DNA from 2 places in the Flavimobilis soli genome. Region 1 is predicted to be linked to the other one. Evidence: predicted binding sites of a transcription regulator. Region 1 holds the regulator's gene; the other holds the start of a gene.

Region 1 (5,840 bases):
GCACCAGCTGTGCGACGGCCGCTGGGTCGCGCTCGGCGGTGGCGGGTACTCGGTCGTCGACGTCGTGCCGCGCGTGTGGGCGAGCGTCCTCGCCGAGGCCGCGCACGTGCCGGTCCCCGCGCACACGCCGATCCCGGAGGAGTGGCGCGAGCTCGTGCGACGCGAGGTCGGGGCCGAGCCGCCCGTCGTGATCCACGAGGACGGTGACGAGCAGCACGCCGACCCGTCATGGTCCGGGCGTTACGACCCGGCCGACGACGTCGACCGCGCGGTCATGGCGACGAGGTCCGCCGTCTTCCCCCTGCGGGGGTTGCACCCCGAGGTGTACTGAGAGGGCAGGTGGGCGGTAGCTCCCAGGAGGGTGAACCGTCTTCCCCCGCGAGCCGAGCAGGCCCTAGAGTGTGCTGCACGTGCGCGGCGTCCCGCCGCGCGCCCGCAGACCGCCTGACCTGGTCCGACACGAGGAGCGCATGCATGTCCGACGCCGCCGCGAGGCCTCGTTTCCTCACCGTCGCCGAGGTGGCTGAGGAGATGCGGGTGTCTCGCATGACCGTCTACCGCCTCGTCCACTCGGGCGAGATCCCGGCGGTGCGGGTCGGCAAGTCGTTCCGCGTGCCCGTCGAGGCGCTGCACCAGTACCTCGGCGGCGCCCAGGACGTGCGGGACCTCAAGTCCTCCTGACGACCTGGCCTGAGCCGTCCTGATACCCGTGTCGCGGGCATGCTGCGGCAGGGGTTAGACTGGCGGACGGACTTTCCGAGCGCGGTGCCTCCCGGTGTGCCGTGCAAGCTACCGATCGACATTGCGAGGACCCGTGGGCTCCGTTATCAAGAAGCGTCGCAAGCGTATGGCGAAGAAGAAGCACCGCAAGCTGCTTCGCAAGACGCGCCACCAGCGCCGCAACAAGAAGTAAGGACGCCGCAGGCGTTCTCTGCGAAGAGCCCTCGTCCCTCGGGACGGGGGCTCTTGCCGTATCCCGGGCGTCGATACACGGGGGGCGGCGCGGCGGGAAGCGCGCGAGTGGCTGGCAGCGCGACGCCAGGCGGCAGCGTCGCCCGTCCGGGCTCAGCGCTTGGCGAGCTTGCGACGCGCCCCGCGGGCGGCCTGCGTGAGCACCCAGACGAGACCGGCGGCGCTCGCGGTCTTCACGCCGCGCTTCGCGAGGCGGCGCTTGCCGCGGAACTCGCGCACCGGCCAGCCGACGTCCTTCGCGTGGCGGCGCAGCCGCGGCTCCGGGTTGATCGCGCACGGGTGGCCGACCGAGCTGAGGATCGGGATGTCGTTCGCCGAGTCGCCGTACGCGTAGCAGTGCGCGAGGTCGAGGCCGAGACGCTCGGCGAGCTCGCGCGCGCCGGCCTCCTTGCTCTCGCCGTGCATCATCTCGCCGACGAGGCGGCCCGTGTAGACGCCGTCCTTGTGCTCGGCGATCGTCGCGAGCGCGCCCGTCGCGCCGAGGTGGCGCGCGATGAGCTCTCCGATCTCGATGGGCGTCGCGGTGATGAGCCACACCTGGTGCCCGGCCGCGAGGTGCGCGTCGAGGATCTTGCGGGTGCCGGGGAAGATCCGCAGCGACAGCACCTGGTCCCAGACCTCTTCGCCGATCGCGGTGACCTCGGCGACCGTGTGGCCCTTGATGATGCCGAGCGCGCGGTCGCGCACGGAGCTGATCTGCTCCTTGCTCTCGCCGAGCGCGATGAAGCGCCACTGCTGCAGCCCGGCGAACACGAGGTCGCGGATCTTGAAGAAGTCGCGGCGGTACAGGCCCATCGCGAGGTGGAAGGCGCTCGCCCCGCGGATGATCGTGTTGTCGACGTCGAAGAACGCGGCGATGCGTGCGGGGTCGACCGCGGTGCTCTCGACGGGGCTGGCCAGGTCGAGAGCCGCGTCGGCGGCGGCCTCGGCCGACTCCTCGGGGGCCGGCTCGACCGACTCGTCTGCGGAGGGCTCGCGGGCGGTCGACATGTCGTCCACTCTATCGAGACAGTCCGTACTGTTGCCGTATGGAACCGGTGACCACCTCGTCGGCCGGCGCAGCGCCGCGCGTCGAGCTCCTCGTGCGTGCGTCGTGCCACCTGTGCGAGGACGCGCGCGAGGTCGTCGCGGCCGTGTGCGCGGAGCTGGGGGAGCGGTGGGTCGAGCAGGACGTCGATGCCGACCCGGCGCTCGTCGCGACGTACTCGGACTACGTCCCCGTCGTCCTGGTCGACGGCGTGCAGCAGGCGTTCTGGCGTGTCGACGAGCGGCGCCTGCGCCGCGCGCTGGGACGACCGTCGGGGGCGGCGCGATGACGTCGACCGCGGTCCCGCCGCAGACCCTGACCCGCCTCCCGGTGTATGCGCGGGTGCTCGACGACCTCGTGCGGCGCGGCGTCGTGACGGCGTCGTCGGTCGAGCTCGCGGCGGCTGCGGGCGTCGAGTCGGCGCAGCTGCGCCGGGACCTGTCGCACCTGGGCTCGTACGGCAAGCGCGGCGTGGGGTACGACGTCGCGGAGCTGCGCGCGCAGCTGCGCGGCGCGCTCGGCGTGGGGCGCCGTCGTGGCGTCGTCGTCGTGGGGGTCGGCAACCTGGGGCGGGCCGTCGCGAGCTACGCGGGACTGGTCCCGCGTGGTTTCGAGGTCGTCGCGCTCGTCGACGTCGACCCGCAGGTCGTCGGGACGACGGTCGCGGGTGTCGAGGTGGGGGACCTCGCGGACCTGCCGCGGCTCGTCGCGGAGCGGGAGGTGTCGCTCGCGGTGCTCACGGTCCCCGGCGCGGCGGCGCAGGACGCGCTCGACGCGGTCGCGGCGAGCGGCGTGCGCTCGGTGCTGAGCTTCGCGCCGCGGGCGCTCACGGTGCCCGACGGCGTCGCGCTGCGCAGCGTGGACGTCGCGGCCGAGCTGCAGATCCTGTCGTACTACCTGCCGCCCGTCTGACGTCGTCCGGGTGCGGGCATGACGAAGGCCCGGTGCAGGGGGTGCACCGGGCCTTCGTGACTGTGGCGAGGATCAGGCCTTGACGGCCGAGACCTCGATGAGGATGGCGACCTTGTCGCTCACGAGGACGCCGCCGGCCTCGAGGGCCGCGTTCCACGTGATGCCCCACTCCTTGCGGGAGATGGTGACGGTCGCCTCGAAACCGGCGCGGGCGGCGCCGAAGGCGTCGACGGCGGAGCCGGTGTACTCGAGGGCGAGCTCGACGGGCTTGGTGACGCCCGCGATGGTGAGGTCGCCGGTGACGACGAAGTCGCCGCCGTCGGCCTTGACCGAGGTCGAGGTGAACGTCCACGTCGGGTTGACGTCGGTCGAGAAGAAGTCGGCGCTCTGCAGGTGCGCGTCGCGGTTCGCGTCGCCCGTGCTGATCTTCGTCGCGTCGAGGACGGCGGTGACGGTGGAGCTCTCGATGTCCTCACCGATGACGATGGTGCCCTCGAGGACCGGCACGGTGCCGCGGACCTTCGAGATGCCTGCGTGGCGGACGGTGAAGCCGGCCTGCGTGTGCGACGGGTCGATCGTGTAGGTGGCGGGGGCGAGGCCCTCGGGAAGAGCGGTCATGTGAGTCTCCTGGGGTGTGCGACTAGGTCCATGCGGCTGCATTGATTGCCGCTTCAAGTTAATCTTCAACCACATCTGCCCGGAGCGCAAGTGGTGGCCCGCCACGCCGTCGAGAGACGAGCACCACACCCGGCCCTCTCGCGAAGTTTGCGACACTAGGCCCATGCCTCAGACCACGGTCCACCTGATGCGCCACGGCGAAGTCCACAACCCGGAGGGGATCCTCTACGGGCGCCTGCCCGGGTACCACCTCTCCGAGCGCGGCCACGAGATGGCCGCCCGCGTGGCCAAGCACTTCGCCGGCGAGGTGAGCGAGTCGACCCCCGCCGGAGTCACCCCCGTGCGCCGCGACATCACGCACGTCATCGCGTCGCCGCTCCAGCGCGCCCAGGAGACCGCGACCCCGATCGCGGCCGCCTTCGGCCTCGAGCTCGGCACCGACGAGCGCCTCATCGAGGCCGAGAACTACTTCGAGGGCAAGACCTTCGGCGTCGGCGACGGATCCCTGCGCCACCCGCGCCACTGGCCCCGCCTCGTCAACCCGTGGCGCCCCTCGTGGGGCGAGCCCTACAAGAAGCAGGTCGAGCGCATGCGCGCCGCGATCGAGGACGCCCGCAAGCTCGCCGAGGGCCACGAGGTCGTCCTCGTCTCCCACCAGCTGCCCGTGTGGATCACGCGCTCCTCGTACGAGGGCCGGCCGTACTTCCACGACCCGCGCAAGCGTGAGTGCTCGCTCGCGTCGGTGACGTCGCTGCACTTCGACGGCGACCGCTTCGTCGGCCTCGAGTACTCCGAGCCCGTCGCCGACCTGCTGCCCGGCGCCTCCAAGGTCGCGGGAGCCTGAGCCTGCCGTGAAGCCTCGCCACCACGCCGCCCGCGCGGCCGTCGCCGTCGTCGCCGCCGTCGCGCTGCTCGCCGGCTGCTCCTCGACCCCGGACGACGGCCCGGTCCAGGTCGCCGACCAGGGCTACCAGTCCGGCGACGGCTCCGTGCGGACGTGGGCCGCGGCCGAGCGCGGAGCCGCGCTCGAGCTCACCGGCACCGACTACGACGGCGAGCCGGTCGACGTCTCCGCGTGGCGCGGCGACGTCGTCGTCCTCAACACGTGGTTTGCCGCGTGCCCGCCGTGCCGTGTCGAGGCCCCAGTCCTCGCCGACCTCGCGACGTCCCGCGCCGACGACGGGGTGCACGTCCTCGGCATCAACCGCACGGACGACGCCGGGGCTGCTCAGGCCTTCGAGCGCACCTACGAGATCCCGTACCCGTCGATCGACGACCGCTCGGGCGCAGCGACGTCGGCCCTCGAGGGCGTCGTCCCGGTCGCCGCGACCCCGACGACGGTCGTGCTCGACCGTCAGGGCCGCGTGGCCGCACGCGTCCTCGGCCTGCTCGACGCGACGACGATCGCCGCGATCCTCGACGACGTCCTGGCGGAGTCGTGACTCTCCTCGCCGACGCCGGGACGACCGTCTTCAGCGGCTCCCTCCTCCTCGCCCTCCCGATCGCCGTGCTCGCGGGGCTGCTGTCCTTCGCGTCGCCGTGCGTCCTGCCGCTCGTGCCCGGCTACCTCGGCTACCTCGGTGGGATGGCTGGGGCGGCCGACGCCCGGCCCGCGCGCCGAGCCGCGCTCCCCGACGACGCCGAAGCCGCCCGGACCCACGACGGTCAGGCGGACCCCGCCGCGACCGACACCGTCACGGCCGAGAAGCGCACGCCGGGCCGCGGCCGGGTCCTCGCAGGCGTCGGCCTGTTCGTCGCCGGGTTCACGGTCGTCTTCGTCGCCTACGGCATCCTCTTCGGCTCCGTCGGCGGGCTGCTGCGCGAGCACCAGGAAACACTCACGCGCGTCCTCGGCGTCGTCGTGATCCTCATGGGCCTCGCGTTCGTGGGGCTCCTCGCGCCGCTGCAGACCGACCGCCGCTTCCACCTCGCGCCCCGCGCAGGCCTGTGGGGCGCACCCCTCCTCGGCTTCGTCTTCGGCCTCGGCTGGACGCCCTGCATGGGCCCGACGCTCGTCGCGATCAACGCGCTCGCGCTCGACCAGGGCACTGCGGGCCGCGGCGCCGTCCTCGCCGTCGCATACTGCCTCGGACTCGGCCTGCCGTTCCTCGCCGTCGCGCTCGGCCTCGAGTCCTCCGTGCGGCTCACGGGCTTCCTGCGCCGCCACCGTCTCGCCGTCATGCGCGTCGGCGGCGGCCTCCTCGTCCTCGTCGGCCTCGCGCTCGTCACAGGGCTCTGGGGTTCGATCACGCAGTCCCTCGCGGGGCTCGTCGGCGGATTCGAGACGGCGCTGTGAGCGGCTACCGCCCCG
Region 2 (5,840 bases), 1.3 Mb from region 1:
CGGCGTCTTGGCCTTCGGGGCCTCGTCGGAGCCGCTCTCGACCGCGGCAGCGGTCACGGCGCGGCGACCGGCGCGGACCTCCTCGAACGAGGTGCCGTAGTACGCGGCCTCCATGAGGGTCTTCATGTCCTCGAGCATCGGCATGCGCGGGTTGGCCGGCGCGCACTGGTCCTCGTAGGCACCCATGGCGAGCTTGTCGAGGCTGCCGATGAAGTCCTCCTCGGCGACACCCTGCGCCTGGAACGAGCGCGGGATGCCGACCTTGTCGCGGAGCTCCTCGACGGCGCGGGCGTACGACTCGACGCCCTCTTCCGGGGTGCTGGCCGGGAGGCCGAGGTGCTTGGCGATCTCCTGGAAGCGCTCCGGGGCGACGTAGTGCTCGTACTTCGGCCAGCTCGTGAGCTTGGTCGGGACCGTGCCGTTGTAGCGGATCACGTGAGGCAGGTACGTCGCGTTGGTGCGTCCGTGGATCAGGTGGAACGTCGACCCGGTGACGTGCGCCATCGCGTGCACGATGCCGAGGAACGCGTTGCCGAACGCCATGCCGGCGATCGTCGCGGCGTTGTGCATCTTCTCGCGCGCCTTGACCGTGCGCTCGTCGGTGGCGCCCGGGCCGCCGACGACCGACGCCTCGATGTTCTCGAAGATCAGCTTGATCGCGTGGAGGCACAGGCCGTCGGTGTAGTCGTTCGCGTAGACGGACACGTACGCCTCGGTCGCGTGCGTCAGGGCGTCGAAACCCGAGTCGGCAGCGAGGAAGCCGGGCATCATCGCGGTCAGGGCCGGGTCGACGATCGCGACGGTCGGCGTGAGCGCGTAGTCCGCGAGCGGGTACTTCTTCCCGGACTCCTGGTCGGTGATGACCGCGAACGGCGTCATCTCCGAACCGGTACCCGAGGTGGTCGGGATGCAGACGAGCTTCGCCTTGTCACCGAGCTCCGGGAACTTGAACGCGCGCTTGCGGACGTCGAAGAACTTCTCCTTCATGTCGGCGAAGTTGATCTCCGGGTGCTCGTAGAGCAGCCACATGACCTTGGCCGCGTCCATGGGCGAGCCGCCACCGAGCGCGATGATCGTGTCCGGGGCGAACTGACGCATGAGCTCGGCGCCGTGCTGGACCGAGTCGACCGTCGGCTCGGGCTTGACGTCGTCGATGATCTGCAGCGCGATGCGCTCGCCGCGGCGGTTGAGCACGTCGAGGATCTTGTCGACGAAGCCGAGACGGGTCATGGTCGTGTCGGTGACGATCGTGACGCGCTCGATGCCGCGCATGTCGGTGAGGTACCGGATCGCGTTCGGCTCGAAGTACGTCTTCGCGGGGACCTTGAACCACTGCAAGTTGTTGTTCCTCCGCCCGATGCGCTTGATGTTGACGAGGTTGATCGCGGACACGTTGTTCGAGACGGAGTTGTGGCCGTACGAGCCGCAGCCGAGCGTGAGCGACGGGATGAACGCGTTGTAGATGTCACCGATGCCGCCCAGCGAGGACGGGGCGTTGGTGATGATGCGGACCGCCTTGATGCGGGACCCGAACTCGTCGATGATCTGCTTGTTCTCGGAGTGGATCGAGCCGGAGTGGCCCAGACCGTCGAACTCGACCATCTGCTCGGAGAGGCGGATGCCCTCCTCGGCGCCGTCGGCGCGCAGCACGGCGAGCACGGGGCACAGCTTCTCGCGGGTCAACGGCTCGTTCGGCCCGACCTCGGAGACCTCGGCGAGGATGATCGACGTCTCCTCGGGGACCGAGAAGCCCGCCTTCTCGGCGATCCACTGCGGCGTCTGGCCGACGACCGTCGGGTTGAGCTTCGCCCCGGCGCAGTTCTCGCCGCCGGCGGTCACGCCGAAGATGAACTCCTCGAGCATGGCCTTCTCGGCGGGGGTGGCGCGGTACGCGTGCAGCTTGGCGAACTCGGCCATGGCCTCGTCGTAGATGGGCGCGTCGAGGATGACGGCCTGCTCGGAGGCGCAGATCATGCCGTTGTCGAAGGCCTTGGAGAGGACGACGTCGTTGACGGCGCGCTTGAGCTTGGCGGAGCGCTCGATGAAGGCGGGGACGTTGCCCGCGCCGACGCCGAGGGCCGGCTTGCCGCACGAGTAGGCGGCGCGGACCATCGCGTTACCACCGGTCGCGAGGATGAGCGCGATGCCGTGGTGGTTCATGAGGAGGTTGGTGGCCTCGAGGGACGGCTCCTCGATCCACTGGATGCAGTTCTCGGGGGCGCCAGCGGCGATCGCTGCGTCGCGCACGACCTTGGCGGCGGCGACGGAGCACTGCTGCGCGCTCGGGTGGAAGCCGAAGACGATCGGGTTGCGGGTCTTGAGCGCGATGAGCGCCTTGAAGATCGCGGTCGAGGTCGGGTTGGTGACCGGCGTGACGCCGCAGATGACACCGACAGGCTCGGCGATCTCGGTGATGCCCGTGATCTCGTCGCGGTTGATGACGCCGACGGTGCGCAGGCTCTGCATCGAGTTCGTGACGTGCTCGCACGCGAAGATGTTCTTCACGGCCTTGTCCTCGAAGACACCGCGGCCGGTCTCGGCGACGGCCTTGACCGCGAGCTCGCCGTGCTCGGAGAGGGCGGCGACGGAGGCCTTCTTGACGATGTGGTCGACCTGCTCCTGGTCGAGCTTGAGGAAGGCGGTCAGCGCCTCCTGGCCGCGGGCGACGAGCTCGTCGATCTTCGCGGCGACCGACGACTGCTCGGCGGCGGGCGTGGCCTGGGTGGTACTCATCTGAGGTCCCCTTCGATGTCGGGTACGCGTGCCTTGTTGTGGTGCGCTTGTGATCTTGTGCACAAGGCTACGGCGCATCTCGGGCCCGGTCCCATGTCAAAGGTCCCACCTTTTGTCCTGTATTTCCGCAGGTCAAAGGTGGTGTGGAGGCAAACGTCCCAGACGGGTCTAGCGCTGCTCGCCGCTGGTCCCTGCGTCACGACGTCGAACACGCTACCTCCGCGTCTACGTCGCCCAGCTGCGCCGCAAGCTCGAGACGGACCCGGCCTCGCCCCGCCACCTGCGCACCGAGCCCGGAGTGGGGTACAGGTTCGAGCCGTAGCGGTCCCTGGCGCACGGCTTCGACACCTGTCAATATAGATCGACACCGATACAGGTGGGCGTTCATCGCGGCCGGCAACAACGTCGGGCGGGCGATCGCTGTCCGATCGCCACGTCCGGGAGGGCATCATGACCACGTCACGCGAGGAGTGCCCGACGAGTCCGGCTGAGGCTCACAGCATGAGCCTGGACGCCGCGACCCAGGTCTCGGCCGTCCTGAGAGCGCTGGCCGAGCCGCTCCGCCTGCGGATGCTCTCGTTCATCGCGACCGAGCCCACCGGCGAGGCTTGCGTCTGCGACATCGCGACGGTCGCCGACGTCGCTCAACCCACCGTCTCCCATCACCTCAAGGTGCTCAAGTGCGTCGGAGTCCTGGTCTCTGAGCGGCGCGGCACCTGGGTCTACTACCGGATCGCTCCCGACCTGCGCGGCGCGGTGAGCACGCTGCTCGATGCCTTCGCCCCGGCAGTGCTCGAGATCGCCCAGGCGACCCGGAGCAGCGACGGCCTCAGCGACGTCGACGCCGTCCTCGCACGTATCGCGGGCCAGCTTGCCGCCCGCTTCGGGAACATCGACTCCGCCCTCGTCACGGCCACGGTCCGCGAGTCCTACACCGCGCTAGCGCGCAGCGCCGGGGTCCGGGCCCATCTCGTAGCGACGGCGGAACGCTTCGCCCGTCAACGCCTCGAGGACATCACCCGCACGAGCCAGCCGTCCGTGAAGGCCCCGCAGGTGCTGTTCGTCTGCGTGGCCAACGCGGGGCGCTCGCAGATCGCCGCGGAGCTCGTGCGTCAGTACGCCGGGGACGCCGTCATCGTGCGGTCAGCAGGATCGGCGCCCGCCAGCGACATCCATCCTGGCGTCCGCACGGTGCTGGCTGCCATGGGGTCCAGCGGCGACGCCTATCCCAAGCCGCTCACCGATGACGCGGTGCGGGCGGCGGACGTCGTGGTCACCATGGGCTGCGGAGACACCTGCCCCATTCTTCCGGGGATCCGCTACGAAGACTGGGTCGTCGGCGACCCTGCCCTTGCTTCGCACGACGGGGTCATGGCCATCACCGCCCAGATCGACGCTCACGTGCGCACCCTGCTCACCTCCCTGCTCCCTGACCTCGAGCTCCCGGACCCCCGGTGAGCTCTCCTACCAGCACCAGGAGATACCCATGAACCCCACCGCCGAACACACCTCGGCCAAGCCATCTGTCCTGTTCGTCTGCGTCCACAACGCCGGTCGCTCCCAGATGGCCGCTGGCTACCTGCACGCTCTGGGGGCCGGTCAGGTCGAGGTCCGTTCCGCGGGGTCGCAACCAGCCGACCAGATCAACCCGGTCGCTGTTGCGGCCATGGCCGAGGACGGCGTCGACATCACGTCCTTCACCCCCAAGGTCCTCACGACCGACGCGGTCAAGGCGTCCGACGTCGTAATCACGATGGGCTGTGGCGACGTCTGCCCGATCTTCCCCGGCAAGCGCTACGAGGACTGGAAGCTCGACGATCCTGCTGGCCAGGGCATCGAGGCGGTCCGCCCCATCCGGGACGCCATCAAGGCTCGCGTGCGGGTGCTGCTGGACGAGCTCGGCATCGACCCGATCCGCTGAGAGGCGCCAGCCGCCCCGGTCGCCCCCTGATCGGAGTCTCCGCGCACGATGATCGCCCTGCCCGCGTGAGCGTCGTATCGCACGGGCTGCCGCGGCCGTGAGTCGCACTGTCGCCGCGCCGCACGCAGCTCACCCCGCTGCCCGGACCTGGAAGACGAGGCCCGGGCAGCGGGGCGCAGACGAGGTCACGCCGACGCTGCGTCGGCGTCGGTGCCCTCCGCCGTCCCATCGGGGCCGTCCGCCGGTGCCGGCATCGGCTCGCGGACGTCGCCGCCCGGACCGCCTGGCCTGCCCGGCATGTCGCCGCCGGACATGCCGCTTGCGGCATACTCACCACCGGTCACGGTGGCGACCACAGTCGTGCCGGTCAGGTCACCGTCGTCGTACAGGCTCGCGGTGGCGGTGCCAGCCACGGAACCCCCGACGTGGACCTCGTAAGTTTCCCCGGCGACGATCTCGCTGCTGGAGAGAACGACCGAGGAGAACTCCTTGGTCGACTCGAACGAGGCCACGACCTGGCCGTCGGCGGTGGTGACCGCGACGACGCTGCCGGCAGGCTGCTGGTCGAAGGTCGCGAGGATGGAGGCCTGAGGTGAGTCCGTCTCGGGTGCCACGGCCATGCCGGAGCTGCCAGCGGCGAACAGGACGCCGCCGTCGATCGTGAAGGCGCCCTGGGCGTCGAGCGGTCCGTTGCCGTTGTCCGTGGGGCCCGAGACGACGACCGTCCCGCCGCTCATGTCGACGGTGCCGTTGGAGTCCAGCCCGTCACCGCCGGCGTCGATCGTCACCGTCCCGCCGGTCACGGTGACCGAGTACTGCCCGGACGTCTCCTGTGCCGGTTCCTTCGGCAGGTCGGTGGTCGTCGGCTCTCCGCCGGCGGCGTTGATCCCGTCGTCGGTGGCGACGAGAGAGACGTCTCCGCCGGAGACGGTGATCGACACGGCTTCCAGGGCCTCATACGAGTCGACGACCGTGAGGGAGCCACCAGCGACCACCAGGGACTCCTCGGCGTGGACGCCGTCGTCGCCGCTCGCCAGACTGAGCTCGCCATCGGTGAAGGTGATCGCGCCGTCGGAGTGGACGGCGTCGTCGGCTGCGTCGACGACGGTCGTGCCGCCCCCGACGACGACCGCGACGTTCGCCTTGAGGCCCTTGGCGGAGACGTCGGCGGCCAGTGGCATCTCCG

What was found. Region 1 encodes Rex, which represses fermentation and respiration genes when NADH is low (regulators of the CRP and FNR family bind a similar motif). Its sites were predicted from a motif close to CTTGTGAANNNNTTCACAAG; they were not measured.
Region 2: a site for Rex is predicted at 2,780-2,799, ahead of adhE (bifunctional acetaldehyde-CoA/alcohol dehydrogenase). Genes of this name have one in related genera too.

Annotation. Positions count from the first base shown of each region.
Region 1 covers NZ_PDJH01000001.1:1,338,711-1,344,550, reverse strand. Annotated here, with positions in the region: gene ATL41_RS06160 (acetoin utilization protein AcuC) at 1-331, shown strand, start outside; gene ATL41_RS06155 (helix-turn-helix domain-containing protein) at 475-681, shown strand; gene ATL41_RS06150 (30S ribosomal protein bS22) at 815-913, shown strand; gene ATL41_RS06145 (HAD family hydrolase) at 1,066-1,962, opposite strand; gene ATL41_RS06140 (glutaredoxin family protein) at 2,001-2,288, shown strand; gene ATL41_RS06135 (redox-sensing transcriptional repressor Rex) at 2,285-2,911, shown strand; gene ATL41_RS06130 (YceI family protein) at 2,984-3,529, opposite strand; gene ATL41_RS06125 (histidine phosphatase family protein) at 3,693-4,373, shown strand; gene ATL41_RS06120 (TlpA family protein disulfide reductase) at 4,381-4,971, shown strand; gene ATL41_RS06115 (cytochrome c biogenesis CcdA family protein) at 4,968-5,825, shown strand; gene resB (cytochrome c biogenesis protein ResB) at 5,822-5,840, shown strand, end outside.
Region 2 covers NZ_PDJH01000001.1:2,662,820-2,668,659, forward strand. Annotated here, with positions in the region: gene adhE (bifunctional acetaldehyde-CoA/alcohol dehydrogenase) at 1-2,733, opposite strand, end outside; partial or broken gene ATL41_RS11995 (winged helix-turn-helix domain-containing protein) at 2,942-3,055, shown strand; gene ATL41_RS12000 (metalloregulator ArsR/SmtB family transcription factor) at 3,235-4,191, shown strand; gene ATL41_RS12005 (arsenate reductase ArsC) at 4,220-4,654, shown strand; gene ATL41_RS12010 (carbohydrate-binding domain-containing protein) at 4,840-5,840, opposite strand, start outside.